DNA from 4 places in the Geodermatophilus sp. SYSU D00742 genome. Region 1 is predicted to be linked to each of the others. Evidence: riboswitches for the same ligand, from Rfam matches in the RefSeq annotation. Region 1 holds a riboswitch; each other region holds the start of a gene.
The links. A riboswitch is a leader RNA that binds a small molecule or an ion and turns the genes downstream of it on or off. The one in region 1 is predicted to bind cyclic di-AMP.
Positions count from the first base shown of each region.

Region 1 (4,821 bases):
CCGGAGCCGAGGGCCGGGACGCCGACGGCGGCGCCTCCGGCACGAGCAGGTCGACCGCCGTGCGGCGGCGCGGCCCCCGCAACGACTCGAACGACGGGATCGCCGGCGCGGCCGGTGACTCCTCCTCGGCGGCTGCCCGCCCGGGCAGGTCCAGGTGGTGGATGGTGCCTCCGGGCTCGTCCCCCGGGGACCTGGTCGCCATGGCCCCGACCCTAGCCGCGCCCGCCGGACGGCGTCGGGGGGTCGCCGTCCGCCGACGCCTGCCTGCCGGCCGGCCGACGGGCCAGGACCAGCACCGCCAGGGCGGCGGGGACCACGGGCAGGACCAGCACCAGCAGCGCCGCGGGCCGCTGGCTGCCCGCCGCGGCGACGGCGCCGGCCAGGAGCGGGGCGAGCAGCCCGGCGCAGCCCCACGCGGTGAACACCCGGCCGTAGACCGCCGGGAACGCGTCGGCGCCCACCCGGTCCGCCGTGGCCGCGGGGACCAGCGCCGACACGGCTCCGTACGCGAGGCCGACGGCGGCGAACGCGGGCAGCACGACGGCGGGCGCGGCCGAGGCGGCCAGCGCGGCCACGGCGGCGACGGTGACGGCCAGGGCGGTCGCCAGCGCGGGCAGGCGCCCGACGACGTCGGACCACCAGCCGGCGGCCAGCCGCCCGGCGAGGTTGCCCGCGGCGAGGAGGGAGACCGCCGCTCCGGCGGCAGCGGGACCGAGGCCGCGCGCGGCGGCCAGCGGCGCGGCGGTGGCGAACAGGACCAGTCCGGGCGCCGCGCCGCCGGCGAAGAGCACCCAGAGCGCCACCAGGGCCCCACGCGCGGCCGGCCTCCCCCTGCGGCCCCCACCCGACCGGGCCGGCCGGTCCGCCGGCGCGAGCACCGCGGCGACCGCGAGCAGCGCGGTCGTGGCCACGGCGAGGACGGCCAGGCCGGTCCGCCACCCGGCGGCCGGCAACGCGGACGGGGCCAGCAGACCGAGCAGCACCGGCCCGGCCGCGTACGCCCCGACGACCAGCCCGCTGGCGGTGCCGCGCCGCCGCTCGGTCACCCGTGCGGCCAGCGAGACCGAGACGCCGTAGGCCAGGCCGTTGGCCGCGCCGAACAGCAGGCCGACGCCGAGCCACGGCAGCTCCGGTCGCTCGGCGACGGCGGTGAGTCCGAGCCCCGCACCGGCGAGCACGGCGGCGCCGGCGAGGAGCCTCCGCGGTCCGAGCCGCCGCAGGCCACGGCCCACGCCGAGCAGGGTGCCGGTGAAGACCACGAGCGCGGCCGCGAACACCGCCGCGCCGCTGCCCGGCGACCCGCCGGTGTCGGCCACCACCGAGGGCGCCACGAGGCTCCAGGCGAACAGCGTCCCGACCGCGAGGTCGGCCAGGACGCCGGCCGCCACGAGCCGGACCGTCGGCGGGAACCCCGGCGCCGCCGTCCGGGCAGCGCGGCGGTGCGGGCGGCCCGACGTCCGACCGGCCCACCCGGACCCGGTGCCTGTCCTCCGGTCCGGAGGTGACGGCCACCCGTCCACGGTCCTCCCCCTACGACCTCGGCCACCGGGGCGGGCGCGAGCCGCCGCCGGCCGCTGGGGCGACTGCCCGCCACCTGGTCCGCGGCACCGGAACACCTCCCGGCCGGGACGGCCGCGTGCTTGGCTCCCCGCACGGCCTGCGAGGAGTCCCGATGCCCGTCCAGCTGGACCACACCATCGTCGCGGCCCACGACCGGGACGAGTCGGCGCGCTTCCTGGCCGACGTCCTGGGCCTGCCGCCGCCCACGCCGTACGGCCCGTTCGCCGTCGTCACCCTGGCCAACGGCGTCTCGCTGGACTTCATGACCGAGGACGAGGTCACGCCGCGGCACTACGCGTTCCTGGTCGGCGAGGAGGAGTTCGACGAGATCCTCGGCCGGGTCCGCGCCCGCGGCCTGGACCACTGGGCCGACCCGTTCCGGAGCCGGCCCGGTGAGGTCAACACCCACGACGGGGGCCGGGGCGTCTACTGGCCCGACCCGAACGGGCACCTGCTGGAGATCATCACCCGGCCCTACGGCGGCTGAGCGCGCCGGCCCACGACGCCGCGACCGGTCCTCCGGGCCCCGCCCGGCCCCCGCGAGTCCCCGCCGGGCACCCGTGAGGCGGCTCACCGACCGGCGCCGGCCCCCGCTGCGCGACCAGCCGGTTCCCGGCCGGGGACCCCGGGGTGTGAGCGCCGTTACGACGACACTCGACATGACAGCCCGTAGCTTTTTGGCTGCGTTCAGCTAATCGAACGTGGCACCGGTCCGCCCAACCCTGCCCACCGGCTGCCATCCACGACCTCAGGGCAGGGGTGGGGGACCCACCGTTCCCGGCGCGTACCACGCGCCTCGGGGTGAAGCCGCGGACCGCGGCCGGGCACCGATCGCCCGAACCCGACAGCTCACCTCGCCGGCGGTGATCGGAGATCACACATCCATGGCAAAGCACCGCGCGCCCCGTTACGTCCGCACCAAGAAGGCCCTCGCGGGCGTCCCCGTCGCAGCCGGCGCCACCGTCGTCGGCCTCGGCGTCCTGAGCTCCCCGGCCAACGCCGCCGCCACCCACGACCGGACGGTCGTACAGACGCCCGCCCCGGCCCCCGCCCCCGCGGACACCGCCGCCGGCAGCGGCCGCCACGCCGCTCCGCAGGGCGAGCACACCGTCCGGCCCGGCGACACCATCGCCGGGATCGCCGCCGCGCACGGCGAGTCCTGGCGCGCGCTGTACCAGCGCAACGCCGCGGTCATCGGTGACGACCCGGGCCTGATCCTCCCGGGGCAGGTGCTGGCGACCGCCGCGGCGGCGCCGGCCGTCGTCCCGGCCGCCGTCTCCCTCGTCGCTCCGGCACCGCCCGTCGAGCCGGAGCCGGTCGTGGCACCGGCCCCGGTGGTCACCCCGCTGCCCGGGATCGCCGCGGCCGAGATCACCAACAGCGCCGGGGCGGTCCGGCCCCGGGCGCAGGCCGCCGCCGACGCGGTCGTCGCCGCCGTGCCCGGCGCCGCGGGCATCCCCATCGGCGGGACCCGCGCCAGCGCGGTCGACCCGCACGGCCACCCGTCCGGCCTGGCGCTGGACTACATGGTCGGCACCGACGCCGCCCTGGGCGACGCGATCGTCGCCTACCACCTGGCGCACTGGGACGCGCTCGGCGTGGAGTACGTCATCTGGCAGCAGCGGATCCTCACCTCGCCGACCGGCTCCTGGAAGCCGATGGCCGACCGCGGGGGCGCGACGGCCAACCACATGGACCACCCGCACGTGAACTACCGGGCGTGACGCGGGAGGACACCCCGCACGCCCGCGGGCCCGTGTCCTGACCAGCGGCTGCCCGGCGGGGTCCCAGCGGCCCTCCACCCGTTCCCGGGTGGGGGGCCGCTGTCGTCCCGGCTGCCACGTCGCCGTCGTCGTCGGCACACTGGTGCGGTGACTCCCCCGCCGTCCGAGGGCCCGGCCGCGCGCGGCGTCGTCCGCCTGTTCAACACCGCGGGCGGGCGGGTGCTCTGCCTGGCCGGCGAGGTCGACGAGGCGGCCGTCGACTCCTTCGTGCGGCGCTACGGCCGCGAGCCGGCGCGGGTCGAGGGGATCGACGCCGGCTCGGTGACCGGCCTGTCCGCGCCCGCGCTCCAGCTGCTGCTCGACCACCTCGACGCCGCGGAGCAGGCCGGGCGGCCGGTGACGGTGCGCCGCTCGCCCCAGGTGGAGCGGGCACTGGCCGCCGCGCGCTGACCCTCCCGGTCGTCCCGCCGGGCCGGGGAACGCCGGCGCCGCCCCCGGATCCGCGTGCCCGGCTCCCGGCACCCCTCCACGGCGATCGCCGACTCCGCTGGACTGCTCTCCCTGCAGGCGGTGCACCCGAGGAGCTGGGCCCTCGCCGGCATCCACGTCGACCCGGACGCCGGCGCGCCGGCACCGTTCCCGGTGCGCTCCGGGCAGTGGGGGGTCCACCGACGGAGGGCCCTGGTCGGCGGCGGGCGACCCGGCCACCCTGGGCGCGACGGGGACCGGCACGGGGAGTGGGGAGTCCTCGGCATGACCCTGACCGCGCCCGCCACGACCACCCGGCCCGCCACCTGGCGCACGCGCGGCGCCCACTGGTGGATCGCGCTGAGCGCGCTGGCGATCGCCGTGTTCACGCCTCTGCCCTACCTGCTGACCCCGCTGGCCGACCTCGGCGCCGACGGCCGCGGGGTGGCCGGGAACTACGTCGACGAGTCCTCGCTGGTCCAGGGGGCCCTGTACCTGCACGTCGTCTCCGGCGGGCTGGCCCTGCTGCTGTCGCCGCTGCAGTTCGCGACCCGGCTGCGGACCCGCGCCCCGCACGTCCACCGGGCGATCGGCCGGGTGACGGTCGCGTCGATCGCGGTCGCGGGCGTCGCCGGGCTGCTCCTGGCGCCGCACAACCTCGCCGGCCCGGTGGGGACCGCGGGTTTCGGCCTCCTGGCCGTCCTCTGGCTGGCCTGCGCCGCCACGGCGTTCCGCGCCGTCCGCCGCCGGGACGTGGCCGCCCACCGGCGCTGGATGGTCCGCACCTTCGCCCTCACCTACGCCGCGGTCACCCTGCGGCTGTGGCTGCTCGTGCTGATCGGCGGCCAGACCGCCCTGGCCGGGGTGGACGCCGGGGTCGCGTTCGACCGCGCGTACCTGCTGGTGCCGTTCCTGTCCTGGGTGCCCAACCTGCTGGTGGCGGAGTGGTACCTCGCCGGCCGGCACCACCGCGCCCTCCCCGCCTGAGCCGCGCCGTCACCCCACCGCGCAGAACGGTGTTGTCATCCGCGAATGCGTCATTCACGATTGGCGTCGTGACGGACCTGGA
Region 1 is NZ_JBJGYJ010000019.1:63,602-68,422, forward strand. Features, by position in the region: gene ACI78V_RS14415 (hypothetical protein) at 1-202, opposite strand, end outside; gene ACI78V_RS14420 (MFS transporter) at 213-1,388, opposite strand; gene ACI78V_RS14425 (VOC family protein) at 1,673-2,047, shown strand; cyclic di-AMP (ydaO/yuaA leader) riboswitch at 2,294-2,438, shown strand; gene ACI78V_RS14430 (LysM peptidoglycan-binding domain-containing protein) at 2,445-3,284, shown strand; gene ACI78V_RS14435 (hypothetical protein) at 3,432-3,734, shown strand; gene ACI78V_RS14440 (DUF2306 domain-containing protein) at 3,789-4,739, shown strand; gene ACI78V_RS14445 (amidase) at 4,808-4,821, shown strand, end outside.

Region 2 (4,821 bases), on a different contig from region 1:
GCTCGTCCTCCGGGCCCAGGGGCGTCTCCGCGGTGGCCAGCAGGCCGGCCAGCGTCTCCCGCACCGACGTCCCCCGGGGTGCGCAGCCGGCGGCCACCAGCCGCCCCCGGCGGACGACGGACAGCTGCCAGCCGCCCTCGCCGTCGGGGCGGGCCAGGACCAGCTCCGGCACCGCGGCCAGCGACTCCAGCCGTTGCCGCCGGCGGACGGCGCGGACGAGGACCGCCACCCGGTCGCGCAGCACCGCGGCGTCCTCGTAGCGCTCCTCGGCGGCCAGCCGGTCCACCCGGGCCAGGAGCGGCGCGAGCAGTGCCTCCGGGTCGGCCGCGACGGCGGCCCGCAGGACCCCCGCGATGCCGGCGTACTCCTCCACCGACTGTGCGCCGGTGCAGGGGGCGCCGCAGCGGCCCATCCCGGCCAGGGCACAGGCGGTACGCAGCACGCGCAGGGACAGCCGGCCGGTGCACTGCCGCAGCGGCAGGGACTCGTGGATGGCGGCGACGGCGGCGTCGGCGGCCCGGCGGTCGGGGAACGGGCCCAGGAACACCCCCGCGCCGGGGCGCACCCGGCGGACCACCGACAGCCGGGGGAACGGCTCCTCGGTCAGCCGCACCCACAGCGCCCGTTCCGGGAACCTCGACCGCCGGTTGTAGCGCGGCTTCTGCTCGGCGATCAGCCGTAGTTCCCGCACGGCGGCCTCGAGGTCGTGCGCGCAGGGGATCGCGTCGACCCGCTGCGCGAGCGCCACCATCTCGGTGATCCGGCTGCGCTGCTCCCCGGCGGTGAAGTAGCTGCGCACCCGGCTGCGCAGGTCGTTCGACGTCCCGACGTAGAGCGGCTCCTCGCGCGGGCCGCGGAAGAGGTAGACGCCCGGGCCGGAGGGGACCGCGTCGGCCAGGTGCCGCTTGCGCAGCCGTTCGGGGTCGACCTGGCGGGTGAGGGCGGTGAGCTCCTCCAGGCTGGTGATCCCGAGCGGGCCGAGCCGCTCGAAGAGCCCGTGCAGCACGTCGACGGTGGCGCGGGCGTCGGCCAGCGCGCGGTGGCAGGGCTCGGTGGTGGTGCGGAAGTAGGGCGCCAGGGTCGCCAGCTTGCAGTTGGGCACCTCGTCGCGGCTGAGCAGCCGGCGGGCGAGGACGGCGGTGTCGACCGAGGCCGCGGCCGGCCACGGGATGCCGTTCTCCGCGCAGGCGGCCTTGAGGAACCCGAGGTCGAACGGGGCGTTGTGCGCGACCAGGACCGCGCCGCGGGCGAACTCCAGGAAGCTCGGCAGCACCGCGCCGATGCGTGGGGCGGTGGCGACCATCGTCGAGGTGATCCCGGTCAGGACGCTGATGTAGGGCGGGATCTCGCAGCCGGGGTCGACCAGGGTCTGGAACTCGCCGAGGACGGCGCCGCCCCGGACCTTGACGGCGCCGATCTCGGTGATGGCGCTGTCCTTGGGTGAACCGCCGGTCGTCTCCAGGTCGACGACGACGAAGGTGACCTCGGCCAGCGGGGTGCCGAGCTCCTCGATGGTCGCCTGCTCGTAGCGGGGGAGCCCCGCGGCGGCCCGGGCGGCTGTCCCGGCCAGCCGGGCAGGGGAAGAGGGCACGGGGCGGACGGTAGGTCGGGGCAGTGACAGTCCCGGGGACGCGCGCCGGTGCCCGCCGGATCGCCCGGGTGACCCCGGATCATGGTCGCGCGGAACTGTCGGAACCCCTCCCTAGCGTGCTGCGCGGACCGACCGGGGCCATGGAGGGCTCCTGCGACGAGGCGTCGGCCAGCAGAGGAGTGGGCCATGTTCATCGACTGCGACACGTGCACCGCCCGGGGCACCGGGTGTGCCGACTGCGTCGTCACCGTCCTGCTGGGCGCCCCGCCGGGGTGGGAGACCGCCGACCCGACGGTGGTCCCGATGACCGGGCGGCGCCAGGACGGCGCAGCCGAGGCCGCCGAGGACGTCGTCGTGCCCCGGCCCGGTGTGGTCGTGGAGTTCGACGAGGTCGAGCGGCGGGCGGTGCGGGCACTGGCCGACGTCGGCCTGGTGCCCCCGCTGCGGCACCAGGCGTCCCCGGGTGGCCGCGCGGCCGGGGCGGCGCGGCACCGCCGGCGCACCGGTTGAGGCAGAGCCGGGCCCCGGCCGGCACGCACCGTCGACCGGTGCGGTGCCCCCGCGTGGCCGCCGGCGTGGCGGGGCGCGGTCGCGTGGGAGATCCCACAGTCCACGCCGGCCCCGTTTGTCACAACATCATCACGGCCCGTACGGTGAGCCGGTCCGACCGGGCGGTCGTCACCCGAGAGAGGTGACCTCGGGCGGACACCGCCGAATCCCCCGACGCGCCCACGCGGCGCCGGAGGGGAACCGGGGACCCACCGCAGTACTGGGGTGAGTTCTCGCGTGCGCCGGTCACCGCCGGAGCACACGCGCCGGCCCGCCGGCGCGCAGAGATAGGGCGATTCTTCCCAGCCCGAACCCGTCAGCTAACTCGGTAGGCGGTTGCTGAGGAAGAACGGAGAGCCGCCGACCGTGGCGACGCCTCGCCCTGCCCTGGGGCATGCACTCGACCAGTTCCACCCCGACCTCCCGGTCGCGTTCCGCCGCCCCCGCCTCGCCCGCCGACTCGGTCGCGGGCTCGTCCTCGGGGCCACCGCCACCCTCGCCCTCACCCTCCTGCCGGGGACGGCCGCCGCCGACCCGCAGCAGGCCGGCACCGCCGCACAGGCCGCCCAGCTGGTCGCCCAGGCCGGTCGCGAGCTCGAGGCCGTGACCGAGCAGGTGAACGAGGCCCGTGAGGTGCTCGCGCAGCAGCAGGTGGCCGCCGACAGCGCCCGCCGGGCCGCCGCGGACGCGCAGGAGCACCTCGGCGCCCTCGACAACCAGATCCGGCAGGTCGCCCGCACCGCCTACACCGGCGACGGGACGACCCAGCTGGAGCTGCTCATGACCAGTGCGTCGGCCGCGGACTTCGTCTCCCAGCTCGCGACCCTCGAGCTGATCGCCGGCCACACCACCGACGTCCTGGCCCAGGTCGCCACGCGGGCGGCGGCCGCCGAGCAGGCCCGGGCGGACGCCGACGTCGCCCAGGCGGCGGCGCAGGCCACCCTGGACGACGTCACCGCCCGGCAGGCCCGGCTGGAGTCCGACATCGCCGACTACCGGGCGCAGTACGACGCGCTCTCGGCTGCGCAGCAGCAGGAGGTCGTGACCGCGCACGCCGGCCGGCCCGTGGCCACGCCGGCGCCGGCCGCCGCCTCCAGCGGTGCCGCCCAGGCCGCCGTCGACACCGCGCTCGCGCAGGTCGGCGACCCCTACGTGTGGGGCGCCGGCGGCCCGAACTCCTTCGACTGCTCGGGGCTCACCCAGTACGCCTACGCCGCGGCGGGCATCAGCCTCCCGCACTCGAGCCGCATCCAGTCGACGCTGGGGACGGCGGTCTCGCGCGCCGACCTGCAGCCGGGCGACCTGATCTTCTACTACAGCCCGGTCAGCCACGTCTCCATGTACATCGGCAACGGCCAGATGGTGCACGCCTCGACGTCCGGCCAGCCGGTCAAGGTGGTCAGCGTCGACTCGATGGGCGGCATCACCGCCATGCGCCGCGTCGCCTAGTCCACGCACACGGCACGGGCCGGGACGTCCTCGGGGGTCCCGGCCCCGTACAGGGTCCCGACGCGGCCGTCCGGGGCCCGGCCGGTCCAGCGGCTCGCCGTGAGCTCGCTGGAGGGCGGGGTCCTCCCGCGGTGGTGGGCAGGGGTCCTCCTAGGATCGGCGGGGTGAGCGCCCGCCGGGCCGCGCTGCTGGTCGCGGGTGTGCTCGGAGCGGCCTTCGTGGTCGTCGTCGCCGTCGGCACGCCGTGGAGCCTGCTGCCCGAACCGCCCGGCGGCGCCACCCCGGTCCGTCCCGGGGCCGGTCTGCCCCCGGGTGTCGCCGAGCGCGCGGAGTCCTTCGCCGCGGCGATCCGCCCGGCGTCCCTGGCCGCCCTGGTGCTCGGGCTGGTGGCGTCCGCGGTGCTGGCGCTCACCCCGCTCGGACGGTGGCTGGTCCGGACCCCGGCCCGCCCGCTGGGCGGCGGGTGGGTCTGGCAGGTGCTGCTGGGCACGGTGGCGCTGACGGTGGCCGGCCGGCTGGTCACGCTGCCGCTCTCGGCCTACGGGGAGGTGGTCCGCCACCGGTACGGGCTGTCGACGCGCAGCTGGCCGCTGTGGCTGCGCGACGTCGCCGTCTCCACGGCCATCGACGCCGCGTTGACCGCCCTCGCCCTCCTCGCCGTGGTGTGGCTGGCCCGGCGCGCCCCGCGGACGTGGTGGGCCTGGACCGCCGGGGCGGCGGCCGCCACGGTGGTGGCAGGCTCCTTCCTCTACCCGGTGGTCATCGAGCCGGCGTTCAACCGCTTCGAGTCGCTGCCGGCCGGACAGCTGCGCACCGACCTGCTGGAGCTGGCCGAGGAGAACGGCACCCCGGTCGAGGACGTGCTGGTCGCCGACGCCTCGCGGCGGACGACGGCGCTCAACGCCTACGTCTCCGGGTTCGGGTCCACCCGGCGGATCGTCCTCTACGACACGACGCTGGCCCAGCTGCCCGACGCCGAGATCGAGTCGATCGCCGCCCACGAGCTCGGCCACGTCGCCACCGACGACGTCCTGACCGGGACGCTGGAGGGGGCGCTCGGGGCGGCGGCGGCGGTCGCCCTGCTCGGCTGGCTGCTGTCCTGGACGCCGCTGCTGCGGCGGGCCGGCGCGGAGTCGGCCGGGGACCCACGGGTGGTGCCACTGGTCCTGTTCCTGGCCGCGGTCGGCACGCTGGTGGCCACCCCGGTCCAGAACCTGGTGTCCCGCCACGTG
Region 2 is NZ_JBJGYJ010000022.1:54,351-59,171, reverse strand. Features, by position in the region: gene ACI78V_RS15530 (DEDD exonuclease domain-containing protein) at 1-1,591, opposite strand, end outside; gene ACI78V_RS15525 (hypothetical protein) at 1,778-2,101, shown strand; cyclic di-AMP (ydaO/yuaA leader) riboswitch at 2,291-2,490, shown strand; gene ACI78V_RS15520 (NlpC/P60 family protein) at 2,507-3,589, shown strand; gene ACI78V_RS15515 (M48 family metallopeptidase) at 3,754-4,821, shown strand, end outside.
Region 2: it holds a riboswitch for cyclic di-AMP, as region 1 does, so the genes downstream of both, ACI78V_RS15520 (NlpC/P60 family protein) here and ACI78V_RS14430 (LysM peptidoglycan-binding domain-containing protein) in region 1, are expected to answer to the same signal.

Region 3 (4,821 bases), on a different contig from region 1:
CGAGGCCGCCAAGCAGGCCACCCAGTTCGCCACGCACGACGACACGAAGCCGCCGGTGGCCGAGGGCGACGCACCCGGCCTGGAGCACCGTGACTACTACTCGCCGATCCGGTCGACGTTCGCGTCAGGGGCCCACGCGGCGGTGGTGGAGATCGACCCGACCACGTGGGAGATCGACGTCGTGAGGTACGCGGTGGTCCACGACTGCGGGAACATCGTCAACCCGATGATCGTCGAGGGCCAGGTGCACGGCGGCGTCGCGCAGGGCATCGGCGGCGCGCTGTACGAGCGGATGGTCTACGACGACTCCGGCCAGCTGCAGAACGCCTCGTTCATGGACTTCCTCATGCCGTACGCGTCGGAGATCCCGGACGTGGTGATCGACCACCAGCAGACGCCCTCGCCGCTGAACCCGCTCGGGCTCAAGGGCGCCGGTGAGGCCGGCGTCATCCCGGGGACGGCGGCGATCGCCTCGGCCATCGAGGACGCGACCGGACGCCGGATCGCCGCCATGCCCATCTCACCCACCGAGCTCTACGACCTGATGCGATCACCCGATTCGGAACGGACCGCCGCGGCCGCGCGCCGGGCGAGGACAGGAGTGAGTGCGTGAACCTCGACGGCTCTGCGGTGCTGCACGCCGACCCGGACCGCGTCTGGAGCGTGATCACCGACCCCGCGGTGCTGGCCCGCACGATCCCGGGTTGCGAGTCGCTGCGGAAGGTCGGGGACGACGAGTACGAGATGAACGTCTCGGTCGGTGTCGGCGCGATCAAGGGCACGTACGCCGGCGAGGTGCGGCTGACCGACCAGAACAGGCCGAAGTCCTACGTCATGCACGCGTCGGGGGCGGGCGCGCCGGGGAACGCGCGGGCGCAGGTCACGATCAACCTCGAGCCGTCCGACGCCGGGACCACCACGCTCACCTACTCCGCCGACGCGGTGATCGGCGGCCCGGTCGCGGGTGTGGGGCAGCGGATGATCAGCGGCGTCGCCAAGCGGATGGCCGGGCAGTTCTTCAAGGCGATCGACGACGAGCTGACCGGTGCCGCGGCGCCGGTGGCGGCTCCGGCCGAGGCCCGCCCGTCGGCGGCCGCGGTGAGCGACACGCAGGTGGCCGCTCCGACCGCTGCCCCTGCGGCCGCCGGCCAGCCGCAGGTGTTCGCCGGCCGGGCCGCCGCGGCGCCGGCTGCGCCGTCCGACGTCCGGACCCTGGTGACCGGCGCGCTCGGCGGTGCCGGGCTCACCCTGCTCGGCGTCCTCGTCGGCTGGCTCCTGGGCCGCCGCCGGGGCTGAGTCCCCGGGGAGGGGCCGACCTCTCCCGTACACGCGTCGAGGGCCCTCCCGATCCGATCGGGAGGGCCCTCGACGTCCGGTCGTCACGCGTCCTGGACGGGGGTCGCGGTCTCGGGCGACGCGAGACCACGACCCGTGCACGGACTGCGGGCTCAGCTGGCCTGACGGTCCTGCAGCGTCGGGTAGTCGGTGTAGCCCTCGGCGCCGCTGGCGTAGAACAGGTGGGCCCTCGGCTCGTTCTCCGGGTGCTCCCCGGCCCAGCGCTCGACCAGGTCGGGGTTGGCGATGACCGGGCGGCCGACGGCGACGGCATCGGCGTGGGCGGCCTCGATGAGCTGCACCGCCTCCTCCCGGGTGGTGACCGAGCCGAAGCCGCTGTTGGCGATCAGCGGGCCACCGAAGCGCCGGCGCAGCTCCTGCACCAGGTCACCGGCGGGCTCGCGGTGCAGCACCGACAGGTAGGCCAGGCCCAGCGGGGCCAGCTGGTCGAGGAGGGTGCCGTAGGTGGCGAGGACGTCGTCCCGGTCGGTCTCGAGGGCGTCCTGGATGCCGTGCTCCGGCGAGATCCGCAGCCCGACCCTGCCGGCGCCGATCGCCGCGGCCACCGCGGCCACCACCTGGACGACGAACCGCGCCCGGTTCGCAGGGGAGCCGCCGTACTCGTCGGTGCGCTGGTTGGACGTCGGCGAGAGGAACTCGTGCAGCAGGTAGCCGTTGGCGCCGTGGATCTCCACGCCGTCCAGGCCGGCCTCGATCGCCCGGCGGGAGGCGGAGACGAAGTCCTGCACCGTCGCCCGGGCCTCCTCGACGGTCAGCGCGTGGGGCACCGGGTAGGCCTGCTTGCCCTTCTCGGTGTGCCCCTCGCCGTTGATGGCGATGGCGCTGGGGGCGACGACTCGGCGACCGCCGTTGACGTCGGGGTGCGTGACCCGGCCGCCGTGCATGACCTGCAGGACGATCCGGCCGCCGCGGGCGTGCACGGCCTCGGCGACGCGGCGCCAGCCCTCGACCTGCTCGTCGGTGACGATGCCGGGCTGGCCGACGAACGCCTGGCCCGCCTGGTCGGGATAGGTGCCCTCGGTGATGATCAGGCCGACGCCGGCGCGCTGCCGGTAGTGCTCGACGACCAGGTCACCGGGGACGCCGGACGCGCCGGAGCGCATGCGGGTCAGGGGGGCCATCACGACGCGGTTGGCGAGCTCGAGGTCGCCCAGGGTCACGGGAGAGAACAGGTCCACGTGGGTTCCAAGGGGCCGCCCACGGCGCCCATTCCGGAACGCCACGGTCATGACGCTCACAGTGACGCACATCCCGCCGCCAGGCGCATGGCGCCACAGAGGACCGGCGACCATCGAGTGGCGCGATGTGCGTTGCGTTCTTACGGTGGCGGTGTCCGGCCGATCGTCGCCTCCCGAGCCTGGGGAGCCCGCGCCGGACGCCGCCGAGTCGCTCCCACCGTGGGCGCGAGCCGGGGACCCACCCGCACCACCGGGGTGAGTCCCGCTCCCGGGCACACCCGGGAGCGGGTAGGGCACTCCCAGCCCGAACCCGTCAGCTGACCCGGTAGGCGGCCAGGGAGGAACGGAGAACCACCCCGCCCGGGGCCTCAGCTCCCGCGCGCCCCCGCAGGTCCGGGACCGTCGCGCTCCCGCCTGCCCACATCCCAGGAACCAGCCGTGCGGCCCGCACTGTCGACCGACGGCTCCAGCCGGGCGCCTGTGTCCGGCCGGTGCCGCATGCCCGGTTGACGGCACGACCACCGCCGCGGCCGGTCCCGCACGCCCGCCGGGCGCCGACGGCGCCGGGCTCCACACAGCTCGAGGACCGCACCATGCACAACCAGCACACCCACCGATCCGGCTCCCTGCACCGGCTCGCCACCGTCGGCGTCCTGACCCTCGCCCTCGCTCTCGCCCCCACCGGACAGTCGGTCGCCCGGGCGGACGGGGCGTCCACGACGTCGACCAGCGCCGGTGAGAAGCAGGCCTACAAGAACCACGCCCTGGGCCAGGTCGGTGGCAACAGGACCCAGTTCGGCTGCCTCGACCGGCTCTGGGAGCGGGAGAGCGGCTGGAACCCCAGGGCCCAGAACCCGAGGAGCACCGCGTACGGCATCCCCCAGTTCCTCGACTCGACGTGGGCCATGACCGGCATCCGCAAGACCTCGGACCCGTACCGGCAGATCAAGGCGGGGCTGATCTACATCGGAAAGCGGTACGGCACCCCCTGCGGGGCGTGGAACCACAGCCAGGCCCGCGGCTGGTACTGATCCCGGCACGCCCGGGGGGCCCCCCCCCCCCCCCCCGGGGGGCCCCCCCCACCCCCCCCCCCCGCCCCCCCCCCCCCCCGCCGCGCCGGGCGCCCCCCCCCCCCCCCCCCCCCCCCCCCCCCCCCCCCCCCCCCCCCCCCCCCCCCCGCCGCGGACCGACGAGGACCGCGCCCTCGACGCCTGGCGCGCTCTGGACCGGGGGGTGGACCCGACGGAGCCGGGTGGACGCGAACCCTGATCCCTACCCCGGACCGGATGGCGCCAACCGCCCCGCCGCAGCGTGCAGCGGCCCCCCGGGCAGGCGGGGTCCGCGCCGCCTCTAGAGTGGGAGCCCGGGTCCGGTGGAGGCCGGGTCCGGACCGCCAGGCCAGTCCGACGATCAGCGGGAGGACACGTGTCCGTGCTCGACGAGATCGTCGCCGGTGTACGTGAGGACCTCGCGGCCCGTGAGGCCCTGACCCCCCTCGCCGAGGTGAAGGCCGCCGCGCAGGACGCCCGGCCGGCGCGCGACGCCCTCGCCGCCCTGCGGGCCCCCGGCGTCGGGGTCATCGCCGAGGTGAAGCGGCAGAGCCCGTCGAAGGGTGCCCTCGCCGCGATCCCGGACCCGGCCGTCCTGGCCGCGCAGTACGCCGACGGCGGGGCGCGGGTGATCAGCGTGCTCACCGAGCGGCGCCGGTTCGGCGGTTCGCAGGCCGACCTCGCCGCCGTCCGGGCCGCGGTCGACGTGCCGATCCTGTGCAAGGACTTCATCGTCAGCAGCTACCAGGTGCACGAGGCCCGCGCGCACGGGGCCGACGTCGTCCTGCTGATCGTGGCCGCACTCGAGCAGAACGCACTGGTGGGCCTGCTCGAGCGGGTCGAGTCCCTGGGGATGACGGCGCTGGTCGAGGTGCACACCGAGGCCGAGGCCGACCGCGCCCTGACCGCGGGCGCGGCGGTCATCGGGGTCAACGCCCGCGACCTCACCACCCTGCAGGTCGACCGCTCCACGTTCGAGCGCATCGCCCCCGGGCTGCCGTCGGGGGTGGTGAAGGTCGCCGAGTCCGGCGTCCGCGGGCCGCACGACCTGATCAGCTACGCCGCCGCCGGGGCCGACGCCGTCCTCGTCGGCGAGGGTCTGGTCACCGCCGGGGACGCCCGCCAGGCGGTCGCCGACCTGGTCACCGCCGGCTCGCACCCCGCCACGCCCCGCACCAGTCGCTGATCTTGGTCGCCCGGTAGGGGCCCGCCGCCGGCCTCGTCCGGGGCTCGTCCCG
Region 3 is NZ_JBJGYJ010000014.1:24,151-28,971, forward strand. Features, by position in the region: gene cutA (aerobic carbon-monoxide dehydrogenase large subunit) at 1-613, shown strand, start outside; gene ACI78V_RS11680 (SRPBCC family protein) at 610-1,296, shown strand; gene ACI78V_RS11685 (alkene reductase) at 1,449-2,534, opposite strand; cyclic di-AMP (ydaO/yuaA leader) riboswitch at 2,726-2,880, shown strand; gene ACI78V_RS11690 (aggregation-promoting factor C-terminal-like domain-containing protein) at 3,128-3,565, shown strand; gene trpC (indole-3-glycerol phosphate synthase TrpC) at 3,960-4,769, shown strand.
Region 3: it holds a riboswitch for cyclic di-AMP, as region 1 does, so the genes downstream of both, ACI78V_RS11690 (aggregation-promoting factor C-terminal-like domain-containing protein) here and ACI78V_RS14430 (LysM peptidoglycan-binding domain-containing protein) in region 1, are expected to answer to the same signal.

Region 4 (4,821 bases), on a different contig from region 1:
CGCCGTCGACCAGGCCGCGCTGGCCGCTGCCGTCGGCGCGGTGCCGATGCGGGTGACCTCCGTCGGCGACGCGCTGGACCAGGTGGCCGCCGCCGTCGGCACCGCCGTCCACGGCCGGCGCACGGTGCTGCTGAACCTCCCGCTGGACGTGCAGGTGCAGCAGCTCCCGGTGCCACCCGGTCCGCCGCCGGTGCCGTCGCCACCGGAGCCGGTGGTCACGCCCGAGCACGTGGAGCGGCTGGCGCACGCGCTGCGGCACGCGCGGCGGCCGGTGTTCGTGGCCGGCCGCGGCGCCCGCGGTCCCGCCTCCCGCGCGGCGCTGGCGGCGCTGGCCGAGCGCTGCGGCGCCCTGCTGGCCACCTCGGCGGTGGCCAAGGGCCTGTTCGCCGGGGACCCCTGGTCGCTGGACGTCTCCGGCGGTTTCGCCTCACCGCTGGCCGCGGAGCTGATCACCGGCGCCGACCTCGTGGTCGGCTGGGGGTGTGCGCTGAACATGTGGACGATGCGGCACGGCCGGCTCATCGGCCGCCACGCCGTCGTCGTCCAGGTCGACGACGACCCGACGGCTCTGGGCGTCCACCGCGACCTCACCTTCGGCGTGGTCGGCGACGTCCGGCGGACGGCGGAGGCGGCGGCCGCCCTGCTCGGGGACGGGACCGCCGTCGGCTACCGGACCGCGGACGTGCGCCGGTCGATCGCCGAGCGGGTGCGGTGGCGGGACGTGCCGTTCACCCCGCTCGGCGGCGCCGGCCGCATCGACCCCCGCACGCTGACCATCGCGCTCGACGACCTGCTGCCGGCCGAGCGGGTCGTCGCCGTCGACTCGGGGAACTTCATGGGCTACCCGAGCATGTTCCTCGACGTCCCCGACGAGGACGGCTTCTGCTTCACCCAGGCCTTCCAGTCCGTGGGGCTGGGGCTGGCCTCGGCGATCGGGGCCGCCGTGGCGCGGCCGGACCGGCTGCCGGTGGCCGCGCTGGGCGACGGCGGCGCGCTCATGGGGGCGTCGGAGCTGGAGACGGTGGTCCGGCTGGGCCTGCCGATGGTCGTCGTGGTCTACGACGACGCCGCCTACGGCGCCGAGGTGCACCACTTCGGGCCGGAGGGGGCGCCGCTGGACACCGTGCGGTTCCCCGACACCGACCTGGCCGCGATCGCCCGCGGCCACGGCTTCGTGGGGGTCACCGTGCGGGGTGCGGAGGACCTCGCCGCGGTCGCCGAGTGGGTGGCCGGCCCGCGGACGGCGCCGCTGTTCATCGACGCGAAGGTGGCCGCGGACGAGCCGTCGTGGTGGCTCGAGGAGGCCTTCCGCGGCCACTGACGCACAGCCCCGTGGGGCGGGGACGGCCGTCTCCGCCCCACGGGCGGGTCAGCCGGCGATGCGGCGGGCGCTGTTGTAGCCGCCCATCGAGTCGATCGACGCGACCTTCACCGGCTGGCCGTAGGTGGAGGCGTGCACCATCTGCCCGTTGCCGACGTAGATGCCGACGTGGCTGACCGGGCTGTAGAAGAACACCAGGTCACCGGGCTGCAGCGCCGACCGGGAGACCGGGGTGCCCATCGCCGACTGCATCCGGCTGGAGTGCGGGAGGCTGATGCCCGCCGCGGCGTAGGCGTACTGCACCAGCCCCGAGCAGTCGAAGGAGTTCGGCCCCGCCGCGGCCCAGACGTAGGGGTCGCCGCGCTGGGCCAGCGCCATGTCGACGGCGGTCCGGGCGGCCGCGCTGCCGCCGGCGCCGGTCGGCGCCGGGGCCGGCGCGGGAGCGGCGGCCGACCGCGCGCCGGCCCCGGCCGCCGGGGCCGGTGGCGCGGCGGGCGCCGGTGCCGGCGCTGCCTCAGCGGCGGCCGCGGCCGCAGCGGCAGCAGCGGCCGCCTCCTCGGCCGCCCGGCGCTCGGCGGCCTCCCGCGCCGCGCGCTCCTCCTCGGCGACCAGCCGGTCGTACTCGGCCTGGAACTGCGCGACCTGCCGGTCCAGGTCGGCCTGCCGCGCCGCCACCTGGTCGACCAGGGCCTGCGCGTCGGCGGCCGCCTGCTCGGCGGCGGTGCGGGCCGCCTCGGCGTCACCGGCGGCCTGCGTGGCCCCGCCCAGGACGCCGTTGTTGTGGTCGGCGATGGTCTGCAGCGTGCCGACGCGGTCGAGCACCTCGTCGGGGGAGTCGCTGGTGAGCACGGCCGACAGCGTGCCGAGCCGGTCCCCGGTGAAGGCGCCGCGGGCCACCGCGCGCACCCGCTCGCGGGCGGTACCGAGCGCGGCCTCCGCGGCGGCCAGCTCCTCGCCGGCCGCGGTCGCGGCGTCCTGGCTGGCCCGCAGGCGCTCGCGCGCCTCGTTGAACTGCTCGGTGACGACCTCCAGGTCGTGGGCCCTCGCCGCGACGAGTGCGGCGGCCTCCTGCGAGGTGGCCGGGTCCTCGGGGGAGGCGGAGGCGGCGGGGAGGCTGGTGAGCGTCAGCCCGCCGGCGGCGACCAGGCCGACCAGGATGCGGGGCAGCGCGCGGGCAGGGGCGTGCGACGTCGCCATGGTGGGCGGGTCTGTCCTCTCTTCCACAGCCGCCTACCGAGTTAGCTGACGGGTTCGGGAGGGAAGTCGCCCGGCGTCCGGCGGCCCGGGCGGGCCGCGGACGCTTCACCCCAGTACTGCGGTGGGTCCCCGGTCCCTGGTGCCGGCGGAACGGGCCGGCGCAGGGTTCGGCGGCGTCCGGCCGGTGTCACCAGGGGGTGACGGAACGGCCCGTCCGGACGCCGTCACGCTAGGTCGGCGCCCCGAGACCGACAAACCGGACGAGGGGGACGCGCGGACACCCCGGGCGGTGCTCACCCGGGGTGACGACACCGCCCGGCATGAGCTGCCTCAGAGGTTGCCGCGGCGTTCCTGCTCGCGCTCGATCGCCTCGAACAACGCCTTGAAGTTCCCCTTGCCGAAGCCGAGGGACCCGTGCCGCTCGATGAGCTCGAAGAACACCGTGGGACGGTCGCCGGTGGGCCGGGTGAAGATCTGCAGGAGGTAGCCGTCCTCGTCGCGGTCGACCAGGATGCCGCGCCGCTGCAGCTCCTCCACCGGCACGCGGACGGTGCCGATGCGGGCGCGCAGGGCGGGGTCCTCGTAGTAGGAGTCCGGCGTCGGGAGGAACTCCACGCCCTCGGCGACCATCGCGTCGACGCTGGCGAGGATGTCGCCGGTGGCCAGGGCGACGTGCTGGACGCCCGGTCCGCCGTAGAACTCGAGGTACTCGTCGATCTGGGAACGCTTCCGCCCGGCCGCCGGCTCGTTGAGCGGGAACTTCACCCGGTGGTTGCCGTTGGCGACGACCTTGCTCATCAGCGCCGAGTAGTCGGTGGCGATGTCCTCGCCGATGAACTCGGCCATGTTCGTGAAGCCCATGACCCGGCGGTAGAAGTCCACCCAGTGGTCCATCGCGCCCAGCTCGACGTTGCCGACGACGTGGTCGACGGCCTGGAACAGCCGCCGGGGTGCACCGGGTCGCCGCTGGTAGGTCGACGTCCGCGCGACGTAGCCGGGCAGGTAGGGGCCGGAGTAGCGGGAGCGGTCGACGAGGGTGTGCCGGGTGTCGCCGTAGGTGGCGACGGCGGCCAGCCGGACGGTGCCGTGCTCGTCGCCCACGTCGTGCGGCGGCTCGAGGACGGTCGCTCCCTGCGCGGCGGCGTGCGCGACGCACCGGTCGACGTCGGGGACGGCGAGGGCGATGTCGACGATGCCGTCCCCGTGCCGGCGGTGGTGGTCGGCCAGCGGGCTGGCCGGTGAGTAGGCGCCCGTGACCACGAACCGGGCGGCGCCGGAGCGGAGCACGTAGCCGCGGGAGTCCCGGTTGCCCGTCTCCGGCCCGGAGTAGGCGACCAGCTCCATCCCGAACGCGGACTGGAGGAAGTGGGCGGTCTGGGTGGCGTTGCCGGCGACCCAGACCAGGGCGTCCCAGCCGCTGACCGGGAACGGGTCGGTGGTCGGGTCGTGCTCGACCAGGCCGACGAGCTGCCGGAGCTGGTCGGCGCTCAGCTCGGCCAGGCGCTCGTCGTCGGTGAGGACCTGCTCCAGGGTCCCCCGGGGCTGCGTGTCGGTCATGACGCCCTCCCGTGTGGTCCGTTCTCCTCCGATGGTGCGTCCAGCCCACCTCCGCGCGCCCGTGGTGGGCAAGATGGCTCGACCGAGCTGGCCGATCGGGGCAGCCGAGGTGCGCACAGCGGTCCCGAGCTGGTCAGATCGACCAGTCCGGCCGGAGGAGGAGCGGTGGCCCAGCAGCTCGACGCGCTCGACCTGGCGGTGCTCACCGCCCTGACCGAACAGCCGCGGGCCGGCGTGCTCGAGCTCTCCCGTCGGCTCGGGGTCGCCCGGGCCACGGTCCAGGCCCGGTTGCGACGCCTGGAGGAGACCGGCGTGGTCACCGGCTACGGCCCCGACGTCGACCTGGCCGCGGCCGGCTTCGGCGTCCAGGCGTTCGTCACCCTGGAGATCGCCCAGGGCGCGCTGGAGGAGGTCGCCGCCGACCTGCGGGCCGTCCCCGGCGTTCTCGAGGCCCACGTGACCACCGGTTCGGGGGACGTGCTGGTCCGGCTGGCCGCGGAGTCCCACGGCGCGCTGCAGGAGACGCTGGTGCGGCTGGGCCGCTCGCCCTCGGTGGTGCGGTCCACGAGCGTGGTCGCCCTGTCGGAGCTCGTGTCCCGCCGGGTGCTGCCGCTGCTCGCGGCCGCGACGCCGCGGCCGGGAGGGCGGGCGCCGGGCTACCGTGCCGGGGCCGCCGGGGGCTGAGCGACCGGGGCGCCGGTGGACCGGGGCAGCGCGAGGGCCGCGACCAGGCCCAGACCCAGCAC
Region 4 is NZ_JBJGYJ010000041.1:14,148-18,968, reverse strand. Features, by position in the region: gene ACI78V_RS20615 (thiamine pyrophosphate-binding protein) at 1-1,321, shown strand, start outside; gene ACI78V_RS20610 (C40 family peptidase) at 1,370-2,518, opposite strand; cyclic di-AMP (ydaO/yuaA leader) riboswitch at 2,534-2,676, opposite strand; gene hppD (4-hydroxyphenylpyruvate dioxygenase) at 2,849-4,075, opposite strand; gene ACI78V_RS20600 (Lrp/AsnC family transcriptional regulator) at 4,241-4,759, shown strand; gene ACI78V_RS20595 (MFS transporter) at 4,732-4,821, opposite strand, start outside.
Region 4: it holds a riboswitch for cyclic di-AMP, as region 1 does, so the genes downstream of both, ACI78V_RS20610 (C40 family peptidase) here and ACI78V_RS14430 (LysM peptidoglycan-binding domain-containing protein) in region 1, are expected to answer to the same signal.